3 regions of the Paenibacillus graminis genome follow, and region 3 is predicted to be linked to each of the others. Evidence: a T-box and tRNA genes for the amino acid it is inferred to sense, from the RefSeq annotation. Region 3 holds a T-box; the other regions hold tRNA genes.
What was found. A T-box is a leader RNA that pairs with one kind of tRNA and senses whether it is charged. The one in region 3 lies ahead of PGRAT_RS24980 (arginine--tRNA ligase), so its partner is inferred to be a tRNA-Arg.
Positions count from the first base shown of each region.

Region 1: it encodes a tRNA-Arg, which carries the amino acid that the T-box ahead of PGRAT_RS24980 (arginine--tRNA ligase) is inferred to sense. The anticodon was not compared.
Region 2: it encodes a tRNA-Arg, which carries the amino acid that the T-box ahead of PGRAT_RS24980 (arginine--tRNA ligase) is inferred to sense. The anticodon was not compared.

Region 1 is NZ_CP009287.1:6,403,535-6,409,099, forward strand. It holds gene PGRAT_RS27655 (helix-turn-helix domain-containing protein) at 118-567, shown strand; gene PGRAT_RS27660 (ImmA/IrrE family metallo-endopeptidase) at 605-1,018, shown strand; tRNA gene PGRAT_RS27665 (tRNA-Pro) at 1,172-1,245, opposite strand; tRNA gene PGRAT_RS27670 (tRNA-Gly) at 1,261-1,334, opposite strand; tRNA gene PGRAT_RS27675 (tRNA-Pro) at 1,347-1,420, opposite strand; tRNA gene PGRAT_RS27680 (tRNA-Arg) at 1,560-1,636, opposite strand; tRNA gene PGRAT_RS27685 (tRNA-Gly) at 1,651-1,725, opposite strand; tRNA gene PGRAT_RS27690 (tRNA-Leu) at 1,737-1,817, opposite strand; tRNA gene PGRAT_RS27695 (tRNA-Lys) at 1,834-1,906, opposite strand; tRNA gene PGRAT_RS27700 (tRNA-Gln) at 1,912-1,985, opposite strand; tRNA gene PGRAT_RS27705 (tRNA-Val) at 2,038-2,113, opposite strand; tRNA gene PGRAT_RS27710 (tRNA-Glu) at 2,273-2,347, opposite strand; tRNA gene PGRAT_RS27715 (tRNA-Thr) at 2,359-2,434, opposite strand; tRNA gene PGRAT_RS27720 (tRNA-Asn) at 2,436-2,511, opposite strand; rRNA gene rrf (5S ribosomal RNA) at 2,518-2,634, opposite strand; rRNA gene PGRAT_RS27730 (23S ribosomal RNA) at 2,780-5,565, opposite strand, start outside.
Region 2 is NZ_CP009287.1:1,077,332-1,082,896, reverse strand. It holds gene PGRAT_RS31450 (GGDEF domain-containing protein) at 1-33, opposite strand, end outside; gene katA (catalase KatA) at 240-1,700, shown strand; gene PGRAT_RS04630 (helix-turn-helix transcriptional regulator) at 1,850-2,803, opposite strand; tRNA gene PGRAT_RS04625 (tRNA-Gly) at 3,092-3,162, opposite strand; tRNA gene PGRAT_RS04620 (tRNA-Pro) at 3,175-3,248, opposite strand; tRNA gene PGRAT_RS04615 (tRNA-Arg) at 3,374-3,450, opposite strand; tRNA gene PGRAT_RS04610 (tRNA-Gly) at 3,461-3,535, opposite strand; tRNA gene PGRAT_RS04605 (tRNA-Leu) at 3,543-3,626, opposite strand; tRNA gene PGRAT_RS04600 (tRNA-Lys) at 3,643-3,718, opposite strand; tRNA gene PGRAT_RS04595 (tRNA-Gln) at 3,726-3,800, opposite strand; tRNA gene PGRAT_RS04590 (tRNA-Asp) at 4,008-4,085, opposite strand; tRNA gene PGRAT_RS04585 (tRNA-Met) at 4,161-4,234, opposite strand; tRNA gene PGRAT_RS04580 (tRNA-Val) at 4,268-4,343, opposite strand; tRNA gene PGRAT_RS04575 (tRNA-Glu) at 4,350-4,421, opposite strand; tRNA gene PGRAT_RS04570 (tRNA-Ser) at 4,666-4,755, opposite strand; tRNA gene PGRAT_RS04565 (tRNA-Asn) at 4,759-4,834, opposite strand; tRNA gene PGRAT_RS04560 (tRNA-Ile) at 4,841-4,914, opposite strand; rRNA gene rrf (5S ribosomal RNA) at 4,970-5,086, opposite strand; rRNA gene PGRAT_RS04550 (23S ribosomal RNA) at 5,233-5,565, opposite strand, start outside.
Region 3 is NZ_CP009287.1:5,779,090-5,784,654, forward strand. It holds gene PGRAT_RS34815 (hypothetical protein) at 1-202, opposite strand, end outside; gene PGRAT_RS24965 (hypothetical protein) at 584-943, opposite strand; gene PGRAT_RS24970 (hypothetical protein) at 1,144-1,452, shown strand; gene PGRAT_RS32670 (collagen-like protein) at 1,648-3,150, opposite strand; T-box leader at 3,340-3,559, shown strand; gene PGRAT_RS24980 (arginine--tRNA ligase) at 3,634-5,496, shown strand.

The DNA.
Region 1 (5,565 bases), 620 kb from region 3:
CTTAGTTACACGACGGGTATTACCTTTTGGCATTATTGTTCACTTCATGTTTACCTATTGACAATAATGGCTTATATTATTATTAATAGAGCAATAGGTGATAAGGAGTGATCAACGATGGCAGAAGAATTCGGCAATTACCTGAAACAGCTTCGGGAACACAAAGGGCTGACAATCAATCAGCTGGCCTCTCTTGCAGGCATAAGCGGTGCGCAGATCTCCCGGATCGAAAACGGACTGAGAGGGGTGCCGAAACCAGCTACCTTGCGCAAGATCGCTGAGGCTGCTGAGATACCCTATGAAGAGCTTATGGAACATGCAGGCTATTTAGCCGGGGATATGCTGAGCGGTGCTGAAGATAAGGTTCCTGAATGGGCCACAAATAAGGATAAGCGGGATTTCCGCAAAATGCTGGAGGATGACGGGGAGCTTATGTTTGACGGGATTCCTTTGAATAAAGAAGACAAACAGCGGATTAAAGATGTGTTGACCGGTCTCTTCTGGGATGCCAAGAAGATGAATAAAAGAACGATACCCAAGCACGATTCAAGCAGCGGCAAGAGTTGAATAACATCACATACATTAATATGCGTGGGTGAAGAATATGGATGAGATCATCAATAAGTTGATCAAAAAATATAAAACGAACAGCCCCTTCGAGCTCTCCGAAGCACTAGGCATACATATTCGGTTCATGAACCTTGGACAGAGTACGAAGGGTTTGTATTACCGGAAGCTTAGACGAAGATTTATCGTAATTCATAATGAGCTTCCTTTGGAGTGGCAGCGTTTTGTTTGTGCGCATGAGCTCGGCCATGACCGCCTGCATAAAGGAATCAACCGTTTTTTTCTGGAGGAGAATTCTTATTTTTCGCCTGGAAAGCTGGAACGCCAAGCTAATTTATTTGCCGTCAAGCTCTTATCGTCCGGGAGTTCACCCGAACAAGAGGAGCCTTTATTGAGCTATTACCTGCGGATTGGCATTCCACCGGAAGTCATCTTTTTTTTGGACGAGTAAGGAACATATGTTCTCTTTAGCGCCAGAATATAGTAATTCATGCCATAAACTTCTTCATGCTATTCGTTTGAATTCAAAAACAAATAAAATTTCTTAAATACAAAAAAACTCTTACAAAAGTAAGAGTTCATTGCCAGCTCACAAGCTGAACGATCGGGATGACACGATTTGAACATGCGACCCCCTGGTCCCAAACCAGGTGCTCTACCAAGCTGAGCTACATCCCGTAACTTATAAAATTATGGAGCGGGTGATGGGAATCGAACCCACGCTATCAGCTTGGAAGGCTGAAGTTCTACCATTGAACTACACCCGCACAGGTGTAAAATCGGGATGACACGATTTGAACATGCGACCCCCTGGTCCCAAACCAGGTGCTCTACCAAGCTGAGCTACATCCCGTTAAATATTCAAGAAATAAAATGGCGCCCTGAGAGATACGGCTGCTTACGCATCCGATTGCGAAGTAATCCTATCGAAGCTTATGCTCCAACGAACTCGTTCGAATCTGGAGGACACTTTGAAGATTCAAGAAGTAAAATGGCGCGCCCTGAGAGATTCGAACTCCCGACCTTTTGATTCGTAGTCAAACGCTCTATCCAGCTGAGCTAAGGGCGCAAAAATTAAACCTATGGAGCGGACGACGGGAATCGAACCCGCGACCCTCGCCTTGGCAAGGCGATGCTCTACCGCTGAGCCACGTCCGCAAATAAAGTAATGCGCGTGAAGGGACTTGAACCCCCACGTCGTAAGACGCCAGATCCTAAGTCTGGTGCGTCTGCCATTCCGCCACACGCGCATGATACTAATAAAAGTGAGCCATGAAGGACTCGAACCTTCGACACCCTGATTAAAAGTCAGGTGCTCTACCAACTGAGCTAATGGCTCCCATTTGGCAGGGGATATAGGATTCGAACCTATGATGACGGAGTCAGAGTCCGTTGCCTTACCGCTTGGCTAATCCCCTATGATGGATACCTATAGTGTGCCCACAATCACTTTCAATATGAGAACGATTATGGTGGAGGCTGAGGGGTTCGAACCCCCGACCCTCTGCTTGTAAGGCAGATGCTCTCCCAGCTGAGCTAAGCCTCCATATGTATGGTTGTCCTCAAGGGAAAATAATTGATCAAAATATTGGGTGACCCGTATGGGATACTCTTCACTCCGTTACGAGATTGCGATGTATTCCTTACGAAGCCGATGCTTCAACGAACCTAATGGATTCTCATCCCAGAATTCGAAGATGTAAATTGGTGACCCGTATGGGATTCGAACCCATGTTACCTCCGTGAAAGGGAGGTGTCTTAACCCCTTGACCAACGGGCCTCAAAAACTTGTGGAGCTCTCAACCGGATTCGAACCGGTGACCTCTTCCTTACCATGGAAGCACTCTACCTACTGAGCTATGAGAGCATGGCTCCCCGAACAGGACTCGAACCTGTGACAACTCGATTAACAGTCGAGTGCTCTACCAACTGAGCTATCAGGGAATATATGCTTGGCGGCGTCCTACTCTCCCAGGACCCTTCGGTCCAAGTACCATCGGCGCTGGAGGGCTTAACGGTCGTGTTCGGGATGGGTACGCGTGGAACCCCTCCGCTATCGCCACCAAACGGGCACTTGCGGTACAAATGCGTAATTCAGGTCTCAGCATCGCCAAATGCTGAAAGCAAATCTTCATCATGTGGCCACTTGGACCGCACGACTTACAATTTGATTCCTGAAAACTGAATCCGAAACGAATCTGCGTTTTACTTTTTGGATAAGCCCTCGACCGATTAGTATTGGTCAGCTCCATGCATTGCTGCACTTCCACCTCCAACCTATCTACCTCGTCGTCTTCAAGGGGTCTTACTAATTGGGAAATCTCATCTTGAGGGGGGCTTCACGCTTAGATGCTTTCAGCGCTTATCCCGTCCGTACGTAGCTACCCAGCCATGCTCCTGGCGGAACAACTGGTGCACCAGCGGTACGTCCATCCCGGTCCTCTCGTACTAAGGACAGCTCCTCTCAAATTTCCTGCGCCCACGACAGATAGGGACCGAACTGTCTCACGACGTTCTGAACCCAGCTCGCGTACCGCTTTAATGGGCGAACAGCCCAACCCTTGGGACCTACTTCAGCCCCAGGATGCGATGAGCCGACATCGAGGTGCCAAACCTCCCCGTCGATGTGGACTCTTGGGGGAGATAAGCCTGTTATCCCCAGGGTAGCTTTTATCCGTTGAGCGATGGCCCTTCCATGCGGTACCACCGGATCACTAAGTCCGACTTTCGTCCCTGCTCGACTTGTAGGTCTCGCAGTCAAGCTCCCTTCTGCCTTTGCACTCTTCGAATGATTTCCAACCATTCTGAGGGAACCTTTGAACGCCTCCGTTACTCTTTAGGAGGCGACCGCCCCAGTCAAACTGCCCGCCTGACACGGTCCCCGTACCCGTTTAGGGTACCAGGTTAGAACCTAGATACGATCAGGGTGGTATCCCAACGGCGCCTCCACCGAAGCTTGCGCTCCGGCTTCTACGGCTCCCACCTATCCTGTACAGATCGTACCCAAATTCAATATCAAGCTGCAGTAAAGCTCCATGGGGTCTTTCCGTCTTGTCGCGGGTAACCTGCATCTTCACAGGTATTAAAATTTCACCGGATCTCTCGTTGAGACAGCGCCCAAGTCGTTACGCCATTCGTGCGGGTCAGAATTTACCTGACAAGGAATTTCGCTACCTTAGGACCGTTATAGTTACGGCCGCCGTTTACTGGGGCTTCGGTTCACAGCTTCGGGTTGCCCCTAACCGCTCCCCTTAACCTTCCAGCACCGGGCAGGCGTCAGCCCGTATACTTCGCCTTGCGGCTTCGCACAGACCTGTGTTTTTGCTAAACAGTCGCTTGGGCCTTTTCACTGCGGCCCCCTCGGGCTATTCACCCTACCGAGGCACCCCTTCTCCCGAAGTTACGGGGTCATTTTGCCGAGTTCCTTAACGAGAGTTCTTCCGCGCGCCTTAGAATTCTCTTCTCGCCTACCTGTGTCGGTTTGCGGTACGGGCACCTTCTCCTGGCTAGAGGCTTTTCTTGGCAGTGTGAGATCATGACCTTCGCTACTGTAATTTTCGCTCCCCATCACAGCCCAGCCTTACGGTGTGCGGATTTGCCTGCACACCAGCCTCACTGCTTAGACGGACATCCATCAGTCCGCGTCACTACCCTCCTGCGTCACCCCATCGCTCATAGCGGATTACGGTGGTACAGTAATTTCAAACTGTTGTCCTTCGACTACGCCTGTCGGCCTCGCCTTAGGTCCCGACTTACCCTGAGCGGACGAGCCTTCCTCAGGAAACCTTGGGCTTTCGGCGGATCAGATTCTCACTGATCTTTTCGTTACTCATACCGGCATTCTCACTTGTATGCGGTCCAGCGCTCCTTACGGTACACCTTCAATCTACATACAACGCTCCCCTACCCCAGATACATACGTATCTAGCCATAGCTTCGGTGGTGTGTTTAGCCCCGTTACATTTTCGGCGCAGAGTCACTCGACCAGTGAGCTATTACGCACTCTTTCAATGGTGGCTGCTTCTAAGCCAACATCCTGGTTGTCTGTGCAACTCCACATCCTTTCCCACTTAACACACACTTGGGGACCTTAGCTGATGGTCTGGGCTGTTTCCCTTTTGACAATGGATCTTAGCACTCACTGTCTGACTCCCGGCAAGAAGTCCATGGCATTCGGAGTTTGACTGAGCTTGGTAACCCTTGCGGGCCCCGCACCCAATCAGTGCTCTACCTCCACGACTCCATTCACCGAGGCTAGCCCTAAAGCTATTTCGGGGAGAACCAGCTATCTCCGAGTTCGATTGGAATTTCTCCGCTACCCCCACCTCATCCCCGCATTTTTCAACATACGTGGGTTCGGGCCTCCAGTGCGTGTTACCGCACCTTCACCCTGGACAGGGGTAGATCACACGGTTTCGGGTCTACGTCCACATACTTAGTCGCCCTATTCAGACTCGCTTTCGCTGCGGCTCCGGCTTCTCACCTTAACCTTGCATGTTAAACGTAACTCGCCGGTTCATTCTACAAAAGGCACGCCATCACCCATAGATCGGGCTCTGACTTTTTGTAAGCACACGGTTTCAGGTTCTATTTCACTCCCCTTCCGGGGTGCTTTTCACCTTTCCCTCACGGTACTGTTTCACTATCGGTCGCCAGGTAGTATTTAGCCTTAGCAGATGGTCCTGCCGGATTCATACGGGGTTTCACGTGCCCCGCACTACTCGGGATCCGTCTCGGAGGGAACAGGGTTTAGGTTACAGGGCTCTTACCTCTATCGCGGGCCTTTCCAGACCTCTTCGCCTACCCTATTCCTTTGTAACTCCATGTGAGACGTCCCACAACCCCAAGGGGCAAGCCCCCTGGTTTAGGCTGTTCCGCGTTCGCTCGCCGCTACTGACGGAATCACTATTGTTTTCTCTTCCTCAGGGTACTTAGATGTTTCAGTTCCCCTGGTCTGCCTCTGCATACCCTATGTATTCAGGTATGAGTAACTGCGAA
Region 2 (5,565 bases), 2.5 Mb from region 3:
CACAAACGGCAGTCTGATCAGCCGGTCCAGCATGTTGTCTCCTCCTCACCGCATGGGCTCCACGAAATTCCAACAGAATTATTATCGTTCATCCTTAAGCCTGAGCACAACAGAAAAATGAGGCTGCTCCAGACTTATTTAAAATAATTATAAATAAGTATTGATATTTCTAATTTTTTTGTTAATATAATATTTATACTTATTCTAAAATCAAATCCTAATACGAGGTGGAATTATTCATGAGCGAGAGCCATAACAAACTTACAACAAGCTGGGGAGCCCCTGTAGGTGATAACCAGAACTCTATGACTGCCGGTTCCCGTGGGCCAACACTGCTGCAGGATGTTCATTTGCTGGAAAAGCTGGCCCATTTCAACCGGGAGCGTGTTCCGGAGCGTGTGGTTCATGCCAAAGGCGCCGGAGCTCATGGTTATTTTGAAGTCACTCAGGATTTGTCCAAATATACTAAGGCGGCCTTCTTGTCGGAAGTGGGCAAACGCACGCCGATGTTCATTCGCTTCTCTACAGTAGCCGGAGAACTGGGATCTTCCGATACTGTGCGCGACCCACGCGGCTTTGCCGTGAAATTTTATACCGAAGAAGGCAATTATGATCTGGTCGGCAATAATACGCCTGTCTTTTTCATCCGCGATGCGATCAAATTCCCGGACTTTATTCATACCCAGAAACGCCACCCGCAGACCCATCTCAAAAACCCCAATGCCGTCTGGGATTTCTGGTCCCTTTCGCCGGAGTCGCTGCATCAGGTGACGATTCTGATGTCGGACCGCGGCATCCCGGCCACTCTCCGCCACATGCACGGCTTTGGGAGCCACACCTTCAAATGGGTGAACACCGAGGGTGCAGCAGTGTGGGTCAAATACCATTTTAAAACAGAGCAGGGTATTAAAAATCTCGACGTGAATCTTGCCGCTCAAATTGCCGGGGAGAATCCGGATTATCACACTGAGGATCTGTTCAATGCGATCGATCAAGGAAATTTCCCTGCCTGGAGACTGCATGTGCAGATTATGCCTGTAGAAGATGCCGACACGTACCGTTTCGATCCCTTCGATGTAACCAAAGTATGGTCGCAGAAGGATTATCCGCTCATTGAAGTAGGCCGCATGGTACTGGACCGCAACCCCGAGAATTATTTCGCGGAGGTGGAACAAGCTACCTTTTCTCCTGGTTCCTTTGTGCCGGGAATAGAAGCTTCACCCGATAAAATGCTGCAGGGCCGCCTCTTCGCCTATGGGGATGCCCACCGTTACCGCGTAGGCGCCAATCACAACCAGCTGCCTATCAACCGGCCTGTTGCTGAGGTTAACAATAACCAGCGCGATGGTGCTATGATTCACGGGAACAACGGCGGCGGTTCCGTCTACTACGAGCCGAACAGCTTCGGCGGAGCGACAGAGTCCCCGGCGCACAAGCCGGCACCTTATGACGTCTCAGGGAAAGCCGACAGCGTGTCCTATAATCATGACGATCACTACACCCAGCCCGGCGATCTCTACCGGCTGCTGAGTGAAGAAGAACGTGCACGCCTTGTCCGCAATATCGTTGGTGCAATGACACCTGTTGAGAAGGATGAGATCAAGCTCCGGCAGATCAGCCATTTCTACAAAGCAGATCCTGAATTCGGCCAGCGTATAGCCGCCGGTCTGGGTCTGGCTGTACCACAGCAGGGCGAGTAACTCTTCTATACCTATTCACGAATAACCCCCGGTCGTATGACCAGGGGTTATTTATGTATCGAATACAGGCTCTCTACGCTATTAATTAGCTTTCCGGCAAGTTCATATTCAAGATGAATACCTGTCCAAGATGCGGTAACCGGATCTGCTCACTTTTGATAAAGCCCCATCCACTGCTCCAACTGCACCTTCAGCCCTTCTCTGGCCGAGGCCGGTTCGAGAATCTCCGCGTTCGGCCCATATTGCAGGATCCACTTGGTGAATTCCTTTTCATTATTGACAGTCACTTCAAACAGCAGGCTGCCATCATTCTCATCGCTCATCCAGGGATGAACAAATAGCTCTTCTTCTTTAATGTAACGGGCGATTTCGGGATGAAACCGCACCCTGAACTTGATGTTTTTGCTGCCACGGTCAATGGACCAGGTGTTTTTCAGATATTTTTTTATATTAAAATCGCCTTTATCAAAGCTCCGGTCAGTCACCTCCACCTCCTGAAAACGGCTGATGCGAAAGGTGCGGATCGCCTGCTTCAGGTGACAGTACCCAATCAGATAAAAACGCTGGTCCCGCGGAATCAGATAATACGGATCAATCTCGCGCTGTGTGAGCGCATTGCGGGATTGGGAATGATAGACGGCCCGGATGCTCCGCTGCTCCAGAATGGCACCAATAATCGGCTGTAGGAAATTCCGGCTTTTTTTGCGGTATGCAGGTTTGCCCATTTGAATAATATCGGCAATATTTTCAAGTATTCCGTTCTGCTTGGATTTTTCCTTCAGATGGGTGCCCATGACCTTATCATAAGCAGTATGAAACCCTGGGGGGATTTTGTCCTGGTTCAGAAATGAGGGTAAAAGAGAGAAGGCCAATGCTTCCTGTTCGGAGAAATCCAGCGGATAGAGAAAAAACTTTCCCAGAAACTTATAGCCAGTCCCCCTCCCCTCGTTCGTTACAGGTGCAAAATGGCTAATGATCTCCAAATCCCTGTAGACAGTCCTAATGTTCACTTCACATCTGATTGCCAGAGCCGAGGCGGTAATTCCGGGATTGGATTGGATGGCGTTAATAATTTTGAAGATTCGAATTACTTTGTCAGTCATTACTGTAAGCTCCTTAATTTCCTGATATTCATGGTCGTTGTGCTCGCCATCCTAATAATATCAGTTCCCCCACTCCCTGACCGCCAGCAAAAATACAATACAGTGAAAACCATCAATAAAATGAAGGAAAAAAAGTCATATGCACAATCATCTATAAGCAGAAAATATTTAAGCTGAAAGCACGCTTGAATGGCAATAACCTAAAGTGGAAGATAGAAGAATCCACAGTTTCCTAAACAACAAAAAAGAACCCCTGCCCATTGCAAGGATTCTTCTCATTACTATTTAAGCGGGTGATGGGAATCGAACCCACGCTATCAGCTTGGAAGGCTGAAGTTCTACCATTGAACTACACCCGCACAGGTGTAAAATCGGGATGACACGATTTGAACATGCGACCCCCTGGTCCCAAACCAGGTGCTCTACCAAGCTGAGCTACATCCCGTAATAATGGCGCCCTGAGAGATACGGCCGCTTACGCGTCCGATTGCGAAGTAATCCTATCGAAGCTTATGCTCCAACGAACCCGTTCGAATCTGGAGGACACTTTGAAGATGCAAGAAGTAAAAATGGCGCGCCCTGAGAGATTCGAACTCCCGGCCTTTTGATTCGTAGTCAAACGCTCTATCCAGCTGAGCTAAGGGCGCAAAATCTATATGGAGCGGACGACGGGAATCGAACCCGCGACCCTCGCCTTGGCAAGGCGATGCTCTACCGCTGAGCCACGTCCGCAAAAACATGGTGCGCGTGAAGGGACTTGAACCCCCACGTCGTGAAACGCCAGATCCTAAGTCTGGTGCGTCTGCCATTCCGCCACACGCGCACACTTTAGAAGAAAATGGTGAGCCATGAAGGACTCGAACCTTCGACACCCTGATTAAAAGTCAGGTGCTCTACCAACTGAGCTAATGGCTCTCATACATGGCTGGGGATATAGGAATCGAACCTATGAATGACGGAGTCAAAGTCCGTTGCCTTACCGCTTGGCTAATCCCCAATATGAATAATTAGCATAACTACGGAATCGGGTGGATGCTCTATACTTCGAGATATAGGGTTCTCAATACCAGATGCCTTGTTGCCATAGTAATGGCGGAACCGACGGGATACTCTTCACTTCGTTACGAGATTGCGATGTAATCCTTACGAAGTCTATGCTCCAACGAACCCTATGATGGATTCTCATCCCTGAAGCAAATTTTGATGGCGGAACCGACGGGATTCGAACCCGCGATCTCCTGCGTGACAGGCAGGCATGTTAGGCCAACTACACCACGGTTCCAAATTAAGTACTAAGGGGCCCCCGGAAAGTACTCGGAATACGCTACATAGCATATCTTCACTTTTTGGGGATAAATTGCGGGGGCAGGATTTGAACCTGCGGCCTTCGGGTTATGAGCCCGACGAGCTACCGGGCTGCTCCACCCCGCGTCAGTAAAAGTTGTATTCGTTTGAAAAGTACAATGGTGGAGGCTGAGGGGTTCGAACCCCCGACCCTCTGCTTGTAAGGCAGATGCTCTCCCAGCTGAGCTAAGCCTCCATAATATGACCCGTATGGGATTCGAACCCATGTTACCTCCGTGAAAGGGAGGTGTCTTAACCCCTTGACCAACGGGCCATGATTCATTTAAAACTTGCTACGGAGAGAGGGATACTCTCACTTCATTCGAGATTGCGATGTAATCCTAACGAAGCTTATGCTTCAACGAACCGCTGAGGGTTCTCATCCCTATTCAGGGAAGTGTTGCTACGGAGAGAGAGGGATACTCTCACTTCATTCGAGATTGCGATGCAGCCCTAACGAAGCTTATGCTTCAACGAACCATTGAGGGTTCTAATCCCTATTCAGGGAAGTGTTGCTACGGAGAGAGAGGGATTCGAACCCTCGAGACGCTTGTGGCGCCTACACGATTTCCAATCGTGCTCCTTCGGCCAAACTCGGACACCTCTCCAGATGGCTCCCCGAACAGGACTCGAACCTGTGACAACTCGATTAACAGTCGAGTGCTCTACCAACTGAGCTATCAGGGAAAATGATGGGCCTTAGTGGACTCGAACCACCGACCTCACCCTTATCAGGGGTGCGCTCTAACCAGCTGAGCTAAAGGCCCTTCTATCTTATGTAGTTATTATGGGCAAAAAAAATACCACAGAGCGTGGTTGTCCGCTTGGCGGCGTCCTACTCTCCCAGGACCCTTCGGTCCAAGTACCATCGGCGCTGGAGGGCTTAACGGTCGTGTTCGGGATGGGTACGCGTGGAACCCCTCCGCTATCGCCACCAAACGGGCACTTGCGGTACAAATGCGTAATTCAGGTCTCAGCATCGCCAAATGCTGAAAGCAAATCTTCATCATGTGGCCACTTGGACCGCATGACTTACAATTTGATTCCTGAAAACTGAATCCGAAACGAATCTGCGTTTTACTTTTTTGGATAAGCCCTCGACCGATTAGTATTGGTCAGCTCCATGCATTGCTGCACTTCCACCTCCAACCTATCTACCTCGTCGTCTTCAAGGGGTCTTACTAATTGGGAAATCTCATCTTGAGGGGGGCTTCACGCTTAGATGCTTTCAGCGCTTATCCCGTCCGTACGTAGCTACCCAGCCATGCTCCTGGCGGAACAACTGGTGCACCAGCGGTACGTCCATCCCGGTCCTCTCGTACTAAGGACAGCTCCTCTCAAATTTCCTGCGCCCACGACAGATAGGGACCGAACTGTCTCACGACGTTCTGAACCCAGCTCGCGTACCGCTTTAATGG
Region 3 (5,565 bases):
TGGTTATCACTTGGTTCGGAGCCACATTGATAGACTCACTGACATACAGAGTTCTCAATCCGCCACTCATATAGAATCCTTGCAGTTGCACTGTTGAAACCAAAAGCTCATTGCGGTTATCAATTCTGACTGTGACCGTCTGCGTTGGTCTAACGCCGCCAACCAGATTGTTTTCTATGGGCCCTGTAGATAAAAAGCTCATCGCTCCAGCTTCTTTTTTCAGATTGAATAAAAAACACCATATATAGTTGAACTTGTAGTTGTGTTATTCCGGGATTGGCCCGTAACTTCTCTTAACCTATATAAGTTGAACTTAGTTTTACGTTGTGGGGGATAGACGTCACTGCGGGGAATGTTTGGACTTCCAGCCGCTGTTGTCGTAAGAATTTCTTGAATGGAACCGCCTTTAGCGGTTGACATCCGGTGACAGGGCATATCCTTACGAAGTCAGCTTTCCCGCGGAAAGCTCTCAGGCGGCGCATTCGCTCTGTAAGTATCCAAACTTTCCCTCCGCACTCCTGCCCTTTTTATGAATTTTTCAAGTTCAACTTATCTATAGCACTGCAATCCGCTTTTCATATTGTCAGGCATTCGGGTTAACGTTCTCTTGCTCCACCACCCGATGCGCATCCACCAGTTGACCCGATGATTGTTTGCCCCACACAGAGATTCCTACGGCTTCCGCGTCTGCAGAACCGGTTGTAAAGATAAATTCGAAGCCGTCCAAATCAGCAAAATAGTTCCTGGTCACTGCTTCATTCGGTCCGATATTAATCAATTCATTCACATACAGCATTCTTGTTGTGCCAAGCACATATCCCTGTATAGTCACGGCAACAGCATCCACAGTATTCCGGCAAACCGCTTTTACCGTTAACAGTTGTGTGGGTCTGACCCCAAGCACCGCATTGTTTTCTATGGGTCCCGTTGATAATATAGCCATCTTGTCCCATTCCTCCTTTTCTTCACCGATAGTTCCAATCTATCAAGCTCCGATTCTAGCTTGCGGCCCTTTGGCCGCACACTATACTAATATTCGAGCGCACCGTTAATGGTGTGGTCATAAGACAGGTTTCAATCACCAATATCAGCAGGAGCGCATAAAGTGTATTCATAGATTGTTTTACGGAAGAAGGGAGTTCCATGCCCCCTCCTGGTAAAGGAAAGAAAACCGGCGCAAGAAAAAAAACACCCAATTCTAATACACAGATCCCAAAAGGCCTGGAGTATACAGTAGCCGCTCTGTTGTTAACCGGCAAGCTGCGGGTTGATTCTGTCCAAATGTACAGAGATGCTTCCCTATTCATCAGTCTGGTTGGTAAATATAAATCTTTGAGCGATCTTAGTTCCAGCAGCAACGTGGATAAACTGGTCAGCTTTCTCGACGACAACAGCGACCTGACCTTGAACGAAATCATGACCGCCCTGAAGAAAAAAGCCGACAGTTCCTAAAAGCCCGAGAGAACAAATGAAAAGGGGGAGCGTTGACAGATGGACAGCTTTGACGGAGAGGATTTTGCCGGGGGAATTCTGCTCATAATCGTGATTGCCCTGCTGATTTACGGCTCAACGGATATTAAAAATCTGACTGGGGCACCAACCGCGGATTAATGGTTCCCCATGCAGATTTAACGCTGGACAGAGATACTAAGAGACAAGTGGTATCATTGGATCAGCTAGTTTATCTTTTGAATCAGGATGGAGGAATTGGCATTCGTCTGCGTTCCACCTGCCAAGTTCTGCAAGGTGATTGCCGCAGCACTTGAATGATTTCGTAGTGTAATAACATCTCCTGCCGCCGCAGTGATAATTACCATCCCCGGATTGGCCTGGGTACCCGCACCTGAGCCATATATCGCTCCAGCAATTGGCGAACCATTCTGGAACAATGAAAATTGATTGACCTCCACACCACTCGCATTGAACCAGACCTATCGTAATAATAGAGCTTCCGGGAGTATGAGTAATCGCACCGACAATTAATCCATTATGGCTATAAGTGACATCTGCCTCTAAAGGAACCGTCTGGGCCGCTAGATTATAAATGTATGCATACTCAGACAACCCTGCAGGACTTTCTCCCGTTGCTCCGGTTACTCCGGTTACTCCAGTCACTCCCGTCGACCCAGTTACTCCCGTCGACCCGGTTACCCCAGTCGCTCCTGTTACCCCAGTCGCTCCAGTCACTCCCGTCGACCCGGATACTCCCGTCGCTCCAGTTACTCCCGTCGACCCGGTTACCCCAGTTACTCCCGTCACGCCGGTTACTCCCGTCGACCCGGTTACCCCAGTTACTCCCGTCACGCCGGTTACTCCCGTCGACCCGGTTACCCCAGTTACTCCCGTCACGCCGGTTACCCCAGTCGCTCCGGTTACTCCCGTCGCTCCAGTCACTCCCGTCGCCCCGGTTACCCCCGTCGTTCCAGTCACTCCCGTCGCCCCTGTCGCTCCCGTCGACCCGGTTACTCCCGTCGCCCCGATTACCCCCGTCGCTCCAGTCACTCCCGTTGCTCCGATTACTCCTGTCGCCCCGGTTACTCCCGTCGCCCCGGTTACCCCCGTCGTTCCAGTCACTCCCGTTGCCCCGGTTACCCCCGTCGCCCCGGTTACTCCCGGCACGCCGGTTACTCCCGTCGCTCCAGTCACTCCCGTTGCCCCGGTTACTCCTGTCGCCCCGGTTACTCCCGGCACGCCGGTTACTCCCGTCGCTCCAGTCACTCCCGTTGCCCCGGTTACTCCTGTCGCCCCGGTTACTCCCGTCGCCCCCGTCACGCCTGTAACACCTATGTCCCCAGTTGTTGGCCCCAACAATTCAGCGGAAACCAGCCGATGGGCTGTGACCAGCTGACCTGTGTTGTTTTTTCCCCACACTGAGATCTGGATTGGTTCATTACCTTGGTCTGAAGTTATAAAAGTAAACTCGAGTGCATCCAGATTGGCAAAATACGTTCTCGTGACTACTTGATTAGGTGCCATATCCAGGGTTTCATCGACATATAGCGTCCGTGTTCCATCGAGATAGTAGCCCTGAATCATTACCGTAGAGGCCGTGTCATTGCTGCGGTTATCAATTTTGACCGTAAGCTGCTGAGTGGGCCTCAAACCGCCTGTCAAATTGTTTTCTATCGGGCCTGTAGATAAAAAACTCATATCTCCAATTCTCCCTTCCAAAATATTTAATCGTTTATTCAACATACTAATATTCAAGTGGGGAACCGGCCGTGTGGACAAAGCTCCTTTAATCCCATTCATTTAGAAAATGTATGTTTCAAAAAAATCGTTCCCAGCATATCCGCTATTGCTTTCTCCCCAAAATTCGCTATACTGATAAAAATCAATCTACATTCGATGAACGGGAAAGTAGTGACCTTGGACCCTAGTCACAGCGAGCCGGGAAAGTGTAAGCCGGTACAGATCCAGTCATGAAGCGCACCCGGGAGATGGACTTCTGAACTGGCAGTAGGAAGCCCCGGCTGAAGGCCGTTAACCTGTGAGGTGGCTGAACCTTGTGTTCGGCAACGAGAGTGGTACCGCGAGCGCATATGTCCTCGTCTCTTTTAGAGACGGGGTTTTTTGTGTTTTCCGGGACGCTTGGATTAGTGCTGTGCTGGATTTTTTAAGGAGGAGTTTATCATGTTTAGCCAATGGATCAGAAACCAGCTGGAACAAAGTGTAGATAATGTAGTCAACAGCCTCGGCGGAGCCTGTGCAGAACCCGCAGCGGTCTTACTAGAGCAGCCTCCGAATGCCGATTTCGGTGATTACTCCAGTAATATCGCGATGCAATTGGCCAAAACACTGCGCAAAGCCCCCATGGCCCTCGCCGGGCTGATCACCGCAGAGTTTCAGCGGATAGGAGCTGTAGGCGGGATTGTGCAGCGGATCGAAATTGCCAAGCCGGGGTTCATCAATCTGTATATCAATTGGCAGGAATGGGCTGGTCAGACCTTTGTACCGCCTCCAGGCAGCGGGGAAAAAGTCATCATCGAGCATACAAGTGTGAACCCTAACAAATCGCTTCACATCGGACATCTGAGAAACTCCTGCATCGGGGATGCGCTTGTGCGGATTTTGCGGAAAACAGGGTACAACGTTGAAGTCCACAATTATGTGGATGATCTCGGCAATCAGCTGGCGGATACGGTGGTCGGCCTGCTTCGTGTACCGCTGGCTGGGGAGCATGTCCGTTTCGGGGATTACTGCTGGGATATTTATGCCGCGGTTAACAGGGAATATGCGAAGCAGCCTGAGATGATCCATCAGCGGACAGAAATTCTCCATGAGCTGGAGGAGGGGTGCGGCAATACGGCCTGGCTCGGTCAACTGGCTGCTGAACGGATCGTTAGAGAGCATGTCGCGGAAATGAAAAGCTTCGGCATAGAGTACGATCTGCTGGTCTGGGAGAGCAATATTGTAAAAGAGGGGTTCTGGTCCTCTGCCTCCGCTCTGCTTCAAGAGACGGACATGTTTGTCCAGGAGACAGAGGGCAAGCTGGCAGGATGCTGGATTCTAAAACAACCGGCGGCGGAAGGGATGGAGAGCGGCTCTGAGGATCATCAGAAGGACAAGGTGCTGGTGCGTTCGAACGGGATTTTGACCTACACTGCCAAGGATATCGCCTACCATCTCTGGAAATTCGGGTTGCTGGACAAGGATTTCAACTACAGCGAATTCAACGCAGGCCTGTGGACCACCGGGTTAACCGGAGAACCGCTGTCCTTCGGCAAGGCCGACAAAGTCGTCAATGTTATCGATTACCGGCAGGAGTATCCGCAGGCCATGGTAAAGCAGGCATTGGAGGTCCTTGGTTTCACTGCGCAGGCAGAGAAGCTGCATCATGTCAGCTATGGTGTAGTTTCACTCAGTCCGGCTTCTGCCGCCGGGCTTGGCATTGATACCTCGGATGGCAAAAGCTCCTACGCTATGTCCGGCCGTCAGGGGATCGGCGTCAAGGTGGCGGATCTCGTCCAGCTTATGGAAGGCAGCATCGAAGCCACCCGCTCCGACAAAACCGGCCTCTCCAGCCGGCTCATCGCCGCCGCCGCAATCCGTTACTACCTGCTGCGCTTCAATCTGGGCACGGAGATCGTGTTCGACTTCAAGCAGGCCACAGAGATTTCCGGAAATACCGGGGTCTATCTGATGTATACCTACGCGCGTGCAGGCCGTGTGCTCAGCAAAGCGGAGGCCCCTGTCGGGCTAACAGCAGTCCCCCGGTTCCCGGCACAGCTGGACACCGCCGAGCTGGCTCTAATGAGACAGCTGAGCACCTGGGAGGATACCCTTTACACGGCGAGCCGGGAGCTGACACCAAATCTAATTTGCAGCTACGCTCATGCCCTGGCTTCGTTGTTCAATAACTTTTATTCCGCCTGTCCGATTCTCAAGGGAGAAGGGAGTTCTATCCGTTTCCGCCTCTGGCTCACCTCGCGTTTCCAGATCACCCTCGGTGAAGTCTTGGAAGTGCTCGGGCTGCCGAAGCCGGAGCGGATGTAGCTTGTTCTTATTACTTGTAAAGCGATACGGAAGCAGAGGCACAATCTGCTCTTGCGTGTAGAACTATTA